Regions from separate parts of the Bradyrhizobium sp. KB893862 SZCCT0404 genome, predicted to be linked through region 1. Evidence: predicted binding sites of a transcription regulator. Region 1 holds the regulator's gene; the other holds the start of a gene.
What was found. Region 1 encodes PhoB, which activates phosphate uptake and scavenging genes when phosphate is short. Its sites were predicted from a motif close to TGTCATNNANCTGTCAT; they were not measured.

Region 1 (7,377 bases):
CGCACGCCGCCCTCGCCCTGGATCGGCTCGATCAGGATGCCGGCGGTCTGCGGGCCGATCGCCTTCTTCACGGCCTCGATGTCGCCGTGCGGGAGCTGGTCGAAACCGTCCATCGGCGGACCGAAACCTTCGAGATATTTTGGCGATCCCGTCGCGGCGAGCGTTGCCAGCGTGCGGCCGTGGAAGGCGCCTTCGAAGGTGATGATGCGGTAGCGCTCCGGATGGCCCTTGGAGAAGTGATGATGGCGGACCAGCTTGATCACGCCCTCCAGCGCCTCGGCGCCGGAATTGCAGAAGAACACGAAGTCCGCGAAGCTCTCGCTGCACAGGCGCGCGGCAAGCTTCTCGCCGTCCGGGCTCTGGAACAGGTTCGACATGTGCCAGAGCTTGGTCGCCTGCTCCTGCAGCGCCTTGACCAGCGCGGGATGGGCGTGACCGAGCGCGTTCACCGCGACGCCGGAGGTGAAATCGAGATAGCGATCGCCATTGGTCGCGATCAGCCAGCAGCCTTCACCACGCTCGAAACCGAGGTCGGCTCTGGCGAAAACGGGGAGCAAATGCGGCGCTGCGCTGTTAGTCATGACGATCACTTGATTGTTGAGGACGGCCCGGGCGCGCTCACGCAGCGCACCATTGACCGGCCCGGAAAACGAAACGTGCCGCCTTTTAAGGGCGGCACGTGACACTATCTTATGCCGGGTAGAACGGGTGTCAATGCCGCCCGAAAGCCTCGCGAAACGCAGAATCCGTAGTCTTGCGGTGCCTAATTAGCGCGGTTTTAGCCACGGAACATGTGGAAGCGAGTCGGCGGACTCTTGCGCGTGAGTCACGCCATATTGTAGCGTTTGGCTTGTCAGATACGACATCTCGTGCAGCAGTTCTGATCCTCTAAGTCCTCATGTACCGGCGTAAACGTTCGGGCGTTCTGGTTACGCCCGGCGAGCCTTAAGGGATTCTGGCGGCACGGGTTTTTCGAGGCTTAGGCATTCGCCGCAGGGCGCCAGGACGGCAGCCGCGCGGCGAGGGAAAGGGTGCAATGACGGTTTTGACCTGGTCCGACGATCGCGTCGAGCAGTTGAAAAAGCTCTGGGAGGCCGGTTTGTCGGCCAGCCAGATCGCAGCCGAGCTCGGCAACGTGACCCGTAATGCCGTGATCGGCAAAGTGCACAGGCTCGGCCTGTCCGGCCGCGCCAAGAGCCCCTCCTCGGCAGCTCCGCGGCCGCGCAAGGCGCGTCCCGCGCAGCATATGATGCGGGTCAGCCGCCCCATCGCCCGCGGCAACACCGCGCTGGCGCAGGCCTTCGAGGTCGAGGTCGAGGCGGAGCCCGTGACCTACGACAACGTGGTGCCGATGAGCCAGCGGCTGTCGCTGCTGGAGCTGAACGAGGCGACCTGCCACTGGCCGGTCGGCGATCCCTCGAGCCCGGATTTCTTCTTCTGCGGCGGCAAGGCGCTCTCGGGCCTGCCCTACTGCGCCCAGCACTCGCGCGTGGCCTATCAGCCCGCCGCGGATCGCCGGCGCGCGCCGGCCAAGCCCGGCACGCGCTGAGCACGGTTTTAAGCGACACCGTCCCGACGTGAGGCCGGGACGATGATCGAGGCATAAAAAAGCGCGCCATGTGGCGCGCTTTTTATTTGGCCTGCCTGAAGCCGCTCTCAGGTCTGCTCGGCTTTCGCAAAGCGGTCGTCGAGCGCGTAGCCCGCACCGCGGACCGTGCGGATCGGGTCCTGCTCGCGGCCGAGATTGAGCAGCTTGCGCAGGCGCCCGATATGGACGTCGACGGTGCGCTCGTCGATGTAGATGTCGCGGCCCCAGACGCTGTCGAGCAGCTGCTCGCGCGAGAACACGCGGCCGGGATGCTCCAGGAAGAACTCCAGCAGGCGATATTCGGTCGGGCCGAGATCGATCGGCCGGCCCGAGCGCGCGACGCGGCGCTTGTCGCGATCGAGCTCGATGTCGCCATAGGCGAGCACGGTGGCGAGCCGCTCGGGGCTGGCGCGCCGCAAGAGGCCCTTCACGCGCGCCAGCAGCTCCGGCACCGAGAACGGCTTGACGATGTAGTCGTCGGCGCCGGTGGCCAGCCCGCGCACCCGCTCGCTCTCCTCGCCGCGCGCGGTGAGCATGATGATCGGGAGCTGCTTGGTCTCGGGGCGGGTCCGCAGCCGCCGGCACAGCTCGATGCCTGACAGGCCCGGCAGCATCCAGTCGAGCACGATCAGATCGGGAATATGTTCCTTGAGACGGGTGTCGGCGTCGTCGCCGCGCATCACCGTCTCGACGTCATAGCCGTCGCCTTCGAGGTTGTAGCGCAGAAGCTCGGTGAGAGCTTCCTCGTCTTCAACCACCATAATGCGTGCGCCCATGGTGTCGTCGCTCCTTAAGTCTTCAGGTATTCGGAACCGTCGTGGCGAAGGTCGTCATGTCGCCCTTCGGCCGCTTGTCGGTGATCGCCTGGCCCTCGATCATGTAGAACACGGTCTCGGCGATGTTGGTGGCGTGGTCGCCGATCCGCTCGATGTTCTTGGCGCAGAACATCAGGTGGATGCAGAACGAGATGTTGCGCGGATCCTCCATCATGTAGGTGAGGAGCTCGCGGAACAGCGAGGTACAGATGGCGTCGACTTCCTCGTCGCCCTTCCACACCGCCATCGCTGCCGGCAGGTCGTGCGCGGCATAGGCGTCCAGCACCGACTTGACCTGCTGCTGCACGAGGTCGGTCATGTGTTCCAGGCCGCGGAACAGCTTGAGCGGATGGAAGTCCGTCTCCAGCGCCGCGACGCGCTTGCCCATGTTCTTGGCGAGGTCGCCGATGCGCTCGAGATCGGTCGCGACGCGCATCGCGCCGACGATCTCGCGCAGGTCCACCGCCATCGGCTGGCGGCGCGCGATGGTGAGAACGGCACGCTCCTCGATCTTCTTCTGGAGCGCGTCGAGCTCGGCGTCGATGGTGACGACGCGCTGGCCGAGCGCGACGTCGCGGCGGATCAGCGCGTCGACGGAATCGACGATCATGCGCTCGGCGATGCCGCCCATCTCGGCGACCAGGCGGGTGAGCTCCTGGAGGTCGGTGTCGAAGGCTTTTGCGGTATGTTCAGAACCCATGTCCCGTCTCCTCAGCCGAACCGGCCGGTGATGTAATCCTGCGTGCGCCGATCGGTCGGCGACGTGAAGATCTTGCTGGTGTCGTCGAACTCGATCAGCTCGCCGAGATACATGAAGGCGGTCTTGTCGGAGACGCGCGCCGCCTGCTGCATGTTGTGGGTGACGATCGCGATCGTGTAATTCTCGGACAGTTCCTGGATCAGCTCCTCGACCTTGGCGGTCGAGATCGGGTCGAGCGCCGAGCAGGGCTCGTCGAACAGGATCACCTCGGGCCGCACCGCGACGGTGCGGGCGATGCAGAGGCGCTGCTGCTGGCCGCCGGACAGCGACAGGCCGGAGGCGTTGAGCTTGTCCTTGACCTCGTTCCACAGCGCGCCGCCGCGCAGCGCCTTCTCGACGCGGTCGTCCATCTCCGACTTCGAGATCTTCTCATAGAGGCGGATGCCGAAGGCGATGTTCTCGTAGATCGTCATCGGGAACGGCGTCGGCTTCTGGAACACCATGCCGACGCGGGCGCGCAGCAGGTTCAGATCAAGCTTGGGGTCGAGGATGTTGGTCTGGTCGAGCATCAGCTGACCGGTGACGCGCTGGCCCGGATAGAGGTCGTACATCCGGTTGAAGATGCGCAGCAGGGTGGACTTGCCGCAGCCCGACGGGCCGATGAACGCCGTGACGCGGTTGGTGCCGAGCGTCAGGTTGATGTTCTTCAGCGCGTGGTGCTCGCCGTAATAGAAGTTGAGGTTGCGCACCGTCACCTTGGCGGGCGCTTCCGGCAGCGGCTGCGAGCCGGGATGAACGGGCGTACTGACGGAAACAGACATTTCACTCATTTTGCAGTCCTCTCGGCGCTCAGGAGGCGCGCGCCAATGTTCAGGGCAAGCACGGTCAACGTGATCAGCAGCGCGCCGCTCCAGGCCAGCTGCTTCCAATAGGCGTAGGGACTCTGGACGAAATTGTTGATGGTGACCGGCAGGTTGGCCATCGTCTTGTTCAGGCCCAGGCTGAAGAACTGGTTCGACAGCGCAGTGAACAGCAGCGGCGCGGTCTCGCCGGCGACGCGGGCGGTGGCCAGCATCACGCCGGTGATGAGGCCGGAGCGCGCCGCACGATAGGCGATGCGCTTGATCACCAGCGAGCGCGGCAGGCCGAGTGCGGAAGCCGCCTCGCGCAGCGCGTTCGGCACCAGCAGCAGCATGTCCTCAGTCGTGCGCAGCACCACCGGGATGACGATGACGGCAAGCGCGAGGCTGCCGGCGATCGCCGAGAAGCCGCGCATCGGCACCACCACCGCACCGTAGATGAACAGGCCGATGATGATCGAGGGCGCCGAGAGCAGGATGTCGTTGATGAAGCGGATCACCGAGGTCAGCTTGTCGTTGCGGCCGTACTCGGCGAGATAGGTGCCGGCGAACAGGCCGAGCGGCGCGCCGATGCCGACGCCGAGCACGGTCATGATGATCGAACCGACGATGGCGTTGCGCAGGCCGCCTTCGGTCGAGCCCGGAGGCGGCGTGTCGGCGACGAAGATCTGCAGGTTCAGACCGGCAATGCCGTTGTAGAGCAGCGTCATCAGGATCAATGCGAGCCACGTGACGCCGAAGGCGGCGGCACCGAGGCAGAGCACACGGATGACGATGTCCATGCGGCGACGGCGTGCGTAAATCGGGTTCATGTTACTTGCCCGCCTTCTTTTCGAGACGCATCAGCATCAACCGTGCAGCCGCGAGCACGAAGAACGTCAGCACGAACAGCAGCAGGCCGAGCAGGATCAGGCCGGACTGGTGCAGGCCGTCGCTCTCGGCGAACTCCGATGCGATCGCCGCCGAGATCGTGGTGCCGGGCGCGAAGATCGACGAGGAGATGCGGAACGAGTTGCCGATGATGAAGGTCACCGCCATGGTCTCGCCGAGCGCGCGGCCCAGCGCCAGCATGACTCCGCCGATGACGCCGACGCGGGTGTAGGGGATCACCACGCTGCGGACGACTTCCCAGGTGGTGCAGCCGACGCCGTAAGCGGCCTCCTTCAGCACCGGCGGCACGGTCTTGAACACGTCGACCGAGATCGAGGTGATGAAAGGCAGCACCATGATGGCGAGGATCAGCGCGGCGTTGAACAGGCTGAGATAGGACGGGGGACCTGCGAAGATCGCGCCCAGCACGGGGACGCCGTCGAAGATCTTGATCATGAAGGGCTGGAAGGTGTTGGCCAGGAACGGACCCAGCACGAAGAAGCCCCACATGCCGTAGATGATCGAGGGAATGCCGGCGAGCAGCTCGATCGCCATGCCGATCGGACGGCGTGCCCATTGCGGACAGAGCTCGGTGAGGAAGATCGCGATGCCGAGACCGACCGGAATGGCGATCGCCATCGCAATGAAGGAGGTGACGAGCGTGCCGTAGATCGGCCCGAGCGCGCCGAGCACCGGCGGATCGGCGGACGGCGCCCAGCGCTGCGTCCACAGGAAGGAGAGGCCGTATTCCTTCATCGCCGGGAAGGCGCCGACGATCAGCGAAATGATGATGCCGCCGAGAATCAGCAGCACGGAAATCGCGCTCAGGCGCGTGATCCAGTAAAAGGTGAGGTCCCCGAGCTTGAACGCGCTTAATGCCTTGGCGCGGTCATACGGTCCGGCAGCATCAATTACGTTGCTCTCGACAGCCATCTCAGCCACGCCGATCCCCTGTAGCCGTTTTATACATGCTTGTTGTTGGTGGCGCGCTCCGGATCTGGCGCGATGCCGATCCGGAGCGGAGGTCTTGGATCATCCCGGCACCCTGTCCGGGAGGAGGAGCGCCTTAGCTCTTGATCTCGGCAGCCCAGGTCTTCTCGATCAGGGTCACGACGCCCTCGGGCATCGGGATGTAGTCGAGTTCCTCAGCCGCCTTGCCGCCGTTCTTGAAGGCCCAGCGGAAGAACTTGATGGCTTCCTGCGAGGCCGCCTTGTCGGTGGCGTCCTTGTGCATAAGGATGAAGGTCGCAGCCGTGATCGGCCAGGACTTCTCGCCGGGCTGGTCGGTCAGGATGACGTAGTAGCCGGGAGCCTTGGCCCAGTCGGCGTTGGAAGCGGCCGCCTGGAAGGCCTCGACGGTCGGCTGCACCGGCTTGCCGGCCTTGTTGACGAGACCGGTGTAGGTCAGCTTGTTCTGCTTGGCATAGGCGTACTCGACGTAACCGATCGAGTTCTTGGTCTGGCTGATGTTGCCCGACACGCCTTCGTTGCCCTTGGCGCCGACGCCGACCGGCCACTCGACCGCGGTGCCCTCACCGACCTTGCTCTTCCAGTCGGCCGAGGCCTTGGAGAGGTAGTTGGTGAAGTTGAAGGTGGTACCCGAACCGTCCGAGCGGCGGACCACGGTGATCGCGTCCGACGGCAGCTTCACGTTCGGATTGAGCTTCTTGATCGCGGCGTCGTCCCACTTGGTGATCTTGCCGAGATAGATGGAGGCGAGGGTCTCGCCGTCGAACACCATCTCACCGGGCTTCACGCCCTCGATGTTGACGACGGGAACGATGGCGCCCATCACCATCGGCCACTGGACGAGGCCGTCCTTCTCGAGCTGCTCGGCCTTGAGCGGCGCGTCGCTGGCGCCGAAGGTCACGGTCTTGGCCTGGATCTGCTTGATGCCGCCGCCCGAGCCGATCGACTGGTAGTTCAGACCGTTGCCGGTCTCCTTCTTGTAGGCGTCAGCCCACTTGGAATAGATCGGGAACGGGAATGTCGCACCGGCACCCGTGATATCGGCGGCAAAGGCCGCCGTCGTCGTTGCGGCGACCAAGCCGGCAGCGACGATCGTTTTGATGAAATTCATGCTGGTCTCCATACAGGGGAGCGAAGCGCCATCCGCGCCCGATCGCGCTCCCCGCGCCGCCCCTTTAGGAGCGGACGGCTGTGCTTTTACGAAGGTTTCGTGACAGTCGGATGACAGCAACAAGCGATTGAAATCGCTTGATTTTCAAGCTGCGGCAGGAGCCTTGACCTGGGGAAAACAGGCGGTGAAGGTGGCACCCTGGCGCGGCACACTTTCGATCAAAAGCCGGCCGCGATGCCGGTTAAGAATATGTTTCACCAGCGATAATCCGAGTCCGGTTCCACCCTGCGAGCGGCTGTCGCCGACATCGACCCGGTAGAACCGCTCGGTCAGCCGCGGCAGGTGCTCGGGGGCGATGCCGGGGCCGAAATCCCGGACCATGACGCGGATTTCCTGGGTTCCCTCGGTGGCGCCGCCCGAAGTCAGCGACACGATGACACGTCCGCCCGAGGCGCCGTATTTGA
Region 2 (7,377 bases), on a different contig from region 1:
CCGGGCAGCACGGCCCCCACAGCCTGGATGCTGTCGACAAAAGCCCGCGCCGAGGCTTCCCAGGTGTAATTGGCGGCAAATTCAACGCAGTCCTGCCGGGAAATGTCGAGCGCGGCGAAGCAGGCGTTGCGCAGGTCGTGATCGAGGGCGCCGACCGGGGCATCGCCGATCACGTCGCGGGGGCCCTTGACCGGGAAGGCCGCGACCGGCAGGCCGCTGGCGAGCGCTTCCAGCAGCACCAGGCCGAACGTATCGGTCTTGCTCGGGAAGACGAACACGTCGGCGGCCGCATAGATATCAGCCAGTTCCTCGCCGTGCTTCTCGCCGAGGAAGATCGCATCGGGATAGGCCTCTTCCAGCGCGGCGCGCGCCGGGCCGTCACCGACGATGACCTTGGTGCCGGGCAGGTCGAGGTCGAGGAACGCCTCGAGATTCTTCTCCACCGCAACGCGGCCGACCGACAGGAACACCGGCGACGGCAGGCAGAGGTCGATGGCGCGGGGATGGAACAGGCCGGTGTCCACGCCGCGCGGCCACAGCACGACGTTGTCGAAACCGCGCTCGCCGAGTTCGCGGGCGAGCGCCGGCGTCGCCGCCATCACGGCGCGGCTCGGCGCATGAAAACGGCGCAGCGCTCGCCAGATCAGCGAGCCCGGTACGGGGACGCGGGCGCGGACATATTCGGGGAAGCGGGTGTGGAAGCTGGTCGTGAACGGCAGCTTGCGCTGGCGGCAGTAGCGGCGGACCATCAGGCCGATCGGCCCTTCGGTCGCGATGTGGATGCTGTCGGGCCGCGCCTCCTCGATCAGCTTCGCGATCCGGGCCGGCCGCGGCATGGCCAGACGCACGTCGCGATAGCTCGGCATCGCGAAGGTGCGGAACGATTGCGGCGTCAGGAACGTGAATTCGACGCCAGAACCTTGAACGTTAAGTCCCTTGGCGGCGTCAGCGAGCTTGGTCAGCGTCCGAACCACACCGTTGACTTGCGGGTGCCAGGCGTCGGTCGCGACCAGGATGCGCATCAGGCCGCCCTTGCCGCGACCTGAGGGACCTGCGCGGGCTTCTGCGCCTGGTCCGCCCAGGTGATGATCTCGAAATGGCCGTCGTCGTGCTCGACGAGGGCCGTGCAGCTCTCGACCCAGTCACCGCAATTCATGTAGCGGATGCCGGCCTCGTCGCGGATCACGGCGTAGTGGATGTGGCCACAGATCACGCCGTCTGCGTCGTGACGCCGCGCCTCGGCGGCGAGCGCCTGCTCGAACGCGCCGATATAGTTGACGGCGTTCTTGACCTTCTGCTTGGCCCATTGCGACAGCGACCAATAGGGCACCTTGAACATGCGGCGGAAGAAGTTGACGAAGCGATTCATCTGGATCGCGAAGTCGTAGGCCTTGTCGCCGAGATGGGCGAGCCAGCGCGCGTTCTGCACCACGAGATCGAAGATGTCGCCGTGGATGACGAGATAGCGCTTGCCGTCCACGCCGGTGTGGACGGTGTTCTCGACCACGTCGATGCCGCCGAAATGCGTGCCGTAATAGTTGCGCAGGAACTCGTCGTGATTGCCGGGAATGTAGATGACCTTGGCACCCTTGCGCGCCTTGCGCAAAAGCTTCTGGACGAGGTCGTTATGCGATTGCGGCCAGTGCCAGTTCGACTTCAGCGCCCAGCCGTCGACGATGTCGCCGACGAGATAGATCGTATCGGCGTCATGGTAGCGCAGGAAGTCGAGCAGAAGATCGGCTTGAGAACCGCGGGCTCCGAGATGAACGTCGGAGATGAACAACGTGCGAAAGCGCCGCTCCGGGCTCTCGTCACTCACATCGTAACTTCCCATGCGCCAGCCTGTAACAATGTCCCGTGACAGGGGGATGACCAATTGAACCTGTGAGGCACCTTCAAATACGAATCACGCCTTGCCTCGCCCTCCCCGCGAATATCAGTCGCATGCGACAATCAGGCGACATGGCACAGCAAGCCGCCTCCGCAAAACCACGGACCGGCACGGCCCCATTGGTTAACGGGGGAACGTCGGTGCCGCGCGAGCGCGCACCGTCAGTAGAATGTGTGGAAATGATGGACCGGCCCATGACCATGGCCGACGCTGAAGCGGTCGGCAGACGCGATCGCCGCGCTGATCCAGGCCTTCGCGGTCCGCACGGCAGGCTCGAGATCCATGCCCTTGGCGAGTTCGGCTGCGATCGCGGAGGACAGCGAGCAGCCGGTGCCATGGGTGTTTTTCGTGGCGATACGGGGCGCGGGGAGCGCGAGGCTGTGTGCAGAGGTGACGAGATAATCGGTGCTCTCGGCGCCCTCGCCGTGGCCGCCCTTGATCAGCACCGCACGGCAGCCGAGCGCCAGCAGCCGGCGCCCCTGGGCCTCGATCGCGGCCTCGCTCACAGCGATCGGCTCGCCGAGGAGAGCTGCGGCCTCCGGTAGGTTCGGCGTGATCACCGAGGCCAGCGGCATCAATCTCGTGCGCAAGGCATCGACGGCCTCGGACGCCAGCAGACGGTCGCCTGAGGTCGCCACCATCACGGGATCGAGCACGATGTGCTGCGGCTTCCAGCGCGACAGCGCGGCCGCGATCGCATCGATGCTGGCGGCCTGCGCCACCATGCCGATCTTCACCGCGCCCACATCGAGATCGGAGAACACGGCATCGATCTGCGCGGTGACGAAATCGGCGGGCACCGCATGGATGCCGGTGACGCCGCGCGTGTTCTGCGCCGTCAGCGCCGAGATGGCGGAGGCACCATAGACGCCGAGCGCGGCAAACGTCTTGAGGTCGGCCTGGATGCCGGCGCCGCCGCTGGAATCCGAGCCGGCAATAGTGAGCGCGACCGGGGTCGTCATCGCCGGGGACACGCGTTTGAGGGGGAGGCTGCCATGCCTTGTCCTAGCGCGCCCCGGATGGGCCAGCAAGCCGGGCCGGCGAATCAGCCGGGCGCCAGGGGCATCCCCGTCGTCCCCCCAGCGTGCACATGCCAGGAGATATTCCCTATGTCAGGAGATATTCCCTCGGCATCGCCCGGCCTTGGCAGAGATTCGGTTGAATGAGAGGTTGACGGGTGGATTCGTCCAGCGACTCCATGTTGCGGGCCAGCCTCGGCCCGCAATCCTCTCGGGATACAAGCAATCATGTGGGCCTATTTCGAACGTCTCCTCGATTCCTCGATGTTCTCGCCGCACGGGATCTGCCTGCTGTGGGAACCTGAGCTGATCTGGCTGCACGTCGTCTCGGACGCCTGTATTGCGCTCGCCTATTTCTCGATCCCGTTTGCGCTCGCGATCCTCGTCACCAAGCGCCGCGACCTCAAATTCGGATGGGTGTTCTGGGCCTTCGCCGTCTTCATCATGGCCTGCGGCCTGACCCATGTGCTGTCAATCTACACCCTCTGGGTCCCGATCTACGGCATCGAGGGCATCGTCAAGGCGGCAACCGCCGTGGCATCGATTTTCACCGCCGCTGCGCTCTGGCCGCTGCTGCCCAAGATCCTCGCCATCCCCTCGCCGTTCGAGCTCCGGAAGGTCCAGGCCGCGCTCCAGGAGGAGGAGACCAAGAACCGGGACGCGGCGCAGCTGCTGCAGCAGGTCAACGAAGCCCAGCGCGCGCTGCGCGAGAGCATGACGCGCCTCACCGCGGTGGTCGACACCGCGGTCGACGGCGTCGTCCTGTTCGACGCGCAGGCCCGCATCCTCCTGTTCAATCCCGCCTGCGAGCGGCTGTTCGGCTACCGCGCCGACGAGGTCATGAATCTCGACATCGGCATGCTGATGTCCGACGAGAAGCGGCGCTCATCCACGGCTCATGCAGGGCGTTTCGCAACCGGTGAAGCCGCCGGTCTGCGCAAGGACGGAACGAGCTTCCCGATGAATCTGTCGGTGGGCCAGGCGTGGCAGGACGGCGAGCTGGTCTATGTCGGCATCGTCCACGACCTCACCGCGCGCAAGCTCACCGAGCAGCAGCTGCAGCAGGCTCAGAAGATGGAGACGGTCGGCCAGCTCTCCGGCGGCATCGCCCACGACTTCAACAATCTGCTCACCGTCATCATCGGCAACGCGGAATTCCTCAGCGAGCAGCTCAAGGCCCGTCCGGACCTGCGCCGCTTCGCCGACGACATCTGCCAGTCGGGCGAGCGCGGCGCCGAGCTGACGCAGCGGCTGCTCGCATTCAGCCGGCGCCAATTGCTGCAGCCCCGCGCGATCGAGTGCCGCGAGCTCCTCGCCTCCATGCACAAGCTGCTCAAGCGCACCCTGCGCGAGAACATCGAGATCAAGACCGCGTTCGGATCCGGCTCCATCCTGGCTTTCGCCGACCGCGCCCAGCTCGAATCCGCCGTGCTCAACCTCGCGCTCAACGCGCAGGACGCGATGCCGTCGGGCGGGCATCTCACCCTCAGCACCGAGCTCACCGCGATCGACGAGCATTACCGCATCCAGCATCCGGAGGTCGTGTCCGGCAGCTACGCGATGATCTCGGTCACCGACGACGGCGAGGGCATGACGCCCGAAATCATCGAGCGCGCCTTCGAGCCGTTCTTCACCACCAAGGAGGTCGGCAAGGGCTCGGGCCTCGGGCTCAGCATGGTCTACGGCTTCGCCAAGCAGTCGGGCGGGCATGTCTCGATCTACAGCGAGCCGGGTCTCGGCACGACGGTCCGCATCTATCTGCCGCATGCCGGCGGCGAGCAGTCGCTGGCCGACATTGCGGTGCGCGAAGAGGCTGCCCCCCGCGGCCACGAGACGGTCCTGGTCGCCGAGGACGATCCGTTCGTGCGCTCCTCCGTCACGCTGCGCGTCGAGGCGCTCGGATATCGCGTGATCTCGGCCGTCAACGGCAAGGAAGCCCTGCAGCTGCTCCGCAGCAATCCGGCCATCGACCTGCTGTTCACCGACATCGTGATGCCCGGCGGGATGAGCGGCTGGGAGCTCGCCGACGAGGCCCGGCGCATCCGCCCCGCTTTGCCGGTCGTGTTCTCGTCCGGCTACGCCCTGGAGACCCTGGTCGAGCAGGGCCGCGCGCACGCGCAGTCGATCGTGCTGACCAAGCCCTATCGCAACGCCGAGCTCGCCCGGCGGCTGCGGGAGGCGTTTGCCGCCGCGCCGCTTCCGTCCTAAAAGCGCCTCCGGCCGGGGCCGGCAAGGTCGCTTGCCAAGCCCGGCCGGTTTTGGCCTATTAGCGGCCAGATGCGCTTTCGGAGTGACTGCAATGGTTCCCTTTTTCGTCCAGATCAAATGCAAGCTTGGCCAGTCGTATACGGTCGCCAATGCGCTCGCCGAAGCCGAGATCGCCTCCGAGATCTATTCCACCGCCGGTCAGTACGATCTGCTGGTGAAGTTCTACGTCGACAAGGACACCGACATCGGCCACTTCGTCAACGAGAAGGTGCAGGTGCTGCCGGGCATCCAGGACACGCTCACCATCATCACCTTCAAGGCGTTCGGCGCGAGCTAGCGGGCCGCGATCGGCGCGGCCCGGCCATCGCCGCTCAGGCGCCGCCCTCCTTGCGCTTTGGCCGCGGCGGGCCGTCCACCGGCGGCAGCGACTTGATGTAATCCGCCATCGCGGCAAGATCCGCATCCGGCAAGTGCGAGGTGTTCCTGATCACGCGTGTCATCGCGCCGCCGACGCTGTCGCCGTCGGGCAATTCGCCGGTCTTCAGGAAATAGGCGATATCCTTGACGCTCCACTCACCGAGGCGCTTCTGGGTGATGTTGGGCACCCAGCCCTCGCCTTCGGGATTCGGGCCGCCGGCAAAGCGCTCGCCTGCGATGATGCCGCCGAGCGCATTGCGCGGGCTGTGGCATTCGGCGCAATGGCCGAAGCTGTTGACGAGATAGGCCCCGCGATTCCACTCCGGCGATTTGCTGCCGTCGGCGACGAACGGCCTGCCGTTCATGAACAGGAATTTCCAGATTCCGATGTTGCGGCGGATGTTGAAGGGAAAGCCGACGTCGTGGTCGCGCACTTTTCCGCTAACTGCCGGCAGCGTTTTCAGATAGGCGAAGAGATCGAGCACGTCGTCGCGCCTGGCATGCTGATAGGAGGTGTAGGGAAAGGCCGGGAAATAATGCTGCCCGTCCGGCGAGACCCCGTGCATCACCGCGTTGACGAAGTCCGTGTCGGTCCATTTGCCGATGCCGTAGGTCGGATCGGACGAGATGTTCGGCGCGTAGAACGTTCCGAACGGCGACTTGATCGCGACGCCGCCGCCGAGCTTCAGGCGGTCGGGCTGGTCGGGAACGGCGTGGCAGGACGCGCAGCCGCCGGCATTGAACATTACCTCGCCGTTGGCGAGGTTCGGGACATGGGCCGGCGCGGCGCCGGAAGCGGCCACCACCGGTGCGCTGAGCCACCAATAGACGCCGCCTGCAATGACCGCGGTGAGCAGCGCCGCGAGGATTGTTCGTTGCAACATGCAGATCCATTCATCGGTTGCGGCGAACTTACGGCCGATATCCGCGCGGCTCCAGCCACGAAGAATTTAGCCCGCCCTGGCCGGAAACGGGAATAAACTGAAACGCCAGATGTTGGAAGTTTGGTTGCCCAACGAAGCCACCAGGGAGAATGTCATGAACAAGACCGTCATTGCCATGATCGCGCTCGGCGCCGCTGCTTTTGCCGGCTCCGCCAGCGCCGAGAAGCTGAAAGCAACGCTCGACGGCAAGGCCGAGGTCCCGGCCACCACGAGCAGCGGCACCGGAACGGCCGATCTGAACTATGATGCGGCGAGCAAGAAATTGTCCTGGACCGTCACCTATTCCGGGCTCTCCGGCCCCGCGACCGCCGCCCATTTCCACGGCCCAGCCGAGGCCGGCAAGAACGGCGGCGTCGCGGTTGCGATCCCGAATGCGGCGGCAAGCCCCGTCAAGGGCGAGGCGACGCTCACCGACGCGCAGGCCGCCGATCTGCTTGGCGGCAAATATTACATCAACATCCACACCGCCGCGAACCCCGGCGGTGAGATCCGTGGTCAGGTGACGAAGTAAAGCGAAAACGCGGGCTTCGTCGCGGAAAGGCCGGGCGCAGGAGGGAGCGTCCGGCCTTTTCGATTTGCACGCAGGTACCTGCGATGTGCAGACCCGTACCTTGCCAGCTCCGATCGTTCGGCCGTAAACTTCGGCCTTCACCAGCTCCAGAGTGCACCGTGCGACTTGTTTCCAGCGTTCCCGATCGGCGCAACGGCGCCAGCACGAGAAGGGCGCGCAGGTGCCCGCATGGTCTGGCAGGCCTGCTCGCTGCCGGCGCGCTGCTTTGGTTCTCGGCTCCCGTCGCCGCGCAAAGCGACATGGAAAGGCAGGCTCAATGCGAGCTGTCCGCCATCCGCGACACGCGATCGCCCCTGGCCGTGCAGTACATCCGTTCCGCCTGCAACT

Region 2: the regulator PhoB is predicted to act here: its motif matches at 1,858-1,874, upstream of JQ617_RS09190 (UDP-2,3-diacylglucosamine diphosphatase).

The regions. Positions count from the first base shown of each region.
Region 1 is NZ_JAFCLT010000015.1:52,185-59,561, reverse strand. Features, by position in the region: gene JQ617_RS36780 (aspartate aminotransferase family protein) at 1-581, opposite strand, end outside; gene JQ617_RS36775 (GcrA family cell cycle regulator) at 1,037-1,549, shown strand; gene phoB (phosphate regulon transcriptional regulator PhoB) at 1,657-2,364, opposite strand; gene phoU (phosphate signaling complex protein PhoU) at 2,387-3,103, opposite strand; gene pstB (phosphate ABC transporter ATP-binding protein PstB) at 3,115-3,933, opposite strand; gene pstA (phosphate ABC transporter permease PstA) at 3,930-4,775, opposite strand; gene pstC (phosphate ABC transporter permease subunit PstC) at 4,777-5,766, opposite strand; gene pstS (phosphate ABC transporter substrate-binding protein PstS) at 5,900-6,913, opposite strand; gene JQ617_RS36740 (ATP-binding protein) at 7,058-7,377, opposite strand, start outside.
Region 2 is NZ_JAFCLT010000002.1:72,838-80,214, forward strand. Features, by position in the region: gene JQ617_RS09185 (glycosyltransferase family 4 protein) at 1-1,022, opposite strand, end outside; gene JQ617_RS09190 (UDP-2,3-diacylglucosamine diphosphatase) at 1,022-1,834, opposite strand; gene thiD (bifunctional hydroxymethylpyrimidine kinase/phosphomethylpyrimidine kinase) at 2,053-2,853, opposite strand; gene JQ617_RS09200 (hybrid sensor histidine kinase/response regulator) at 3,139-5,118, shown strand; gene JQ617_RS09205 (Lrp/AsnC ligand binding domain-containing protein) at 5,210-5,455, shown strand; gene JQ617_RS09210 (c-type cytochrome) at 5,490-6,419, opposite strand; gene JQ617_RS09215 (CHRD domain-containing protein) at 6,574-6,990, shown strand; gene JQ617_RS40215 (VF_A0006 family four-cysteine protein) at 7,074-7,377, shown strand, end outside.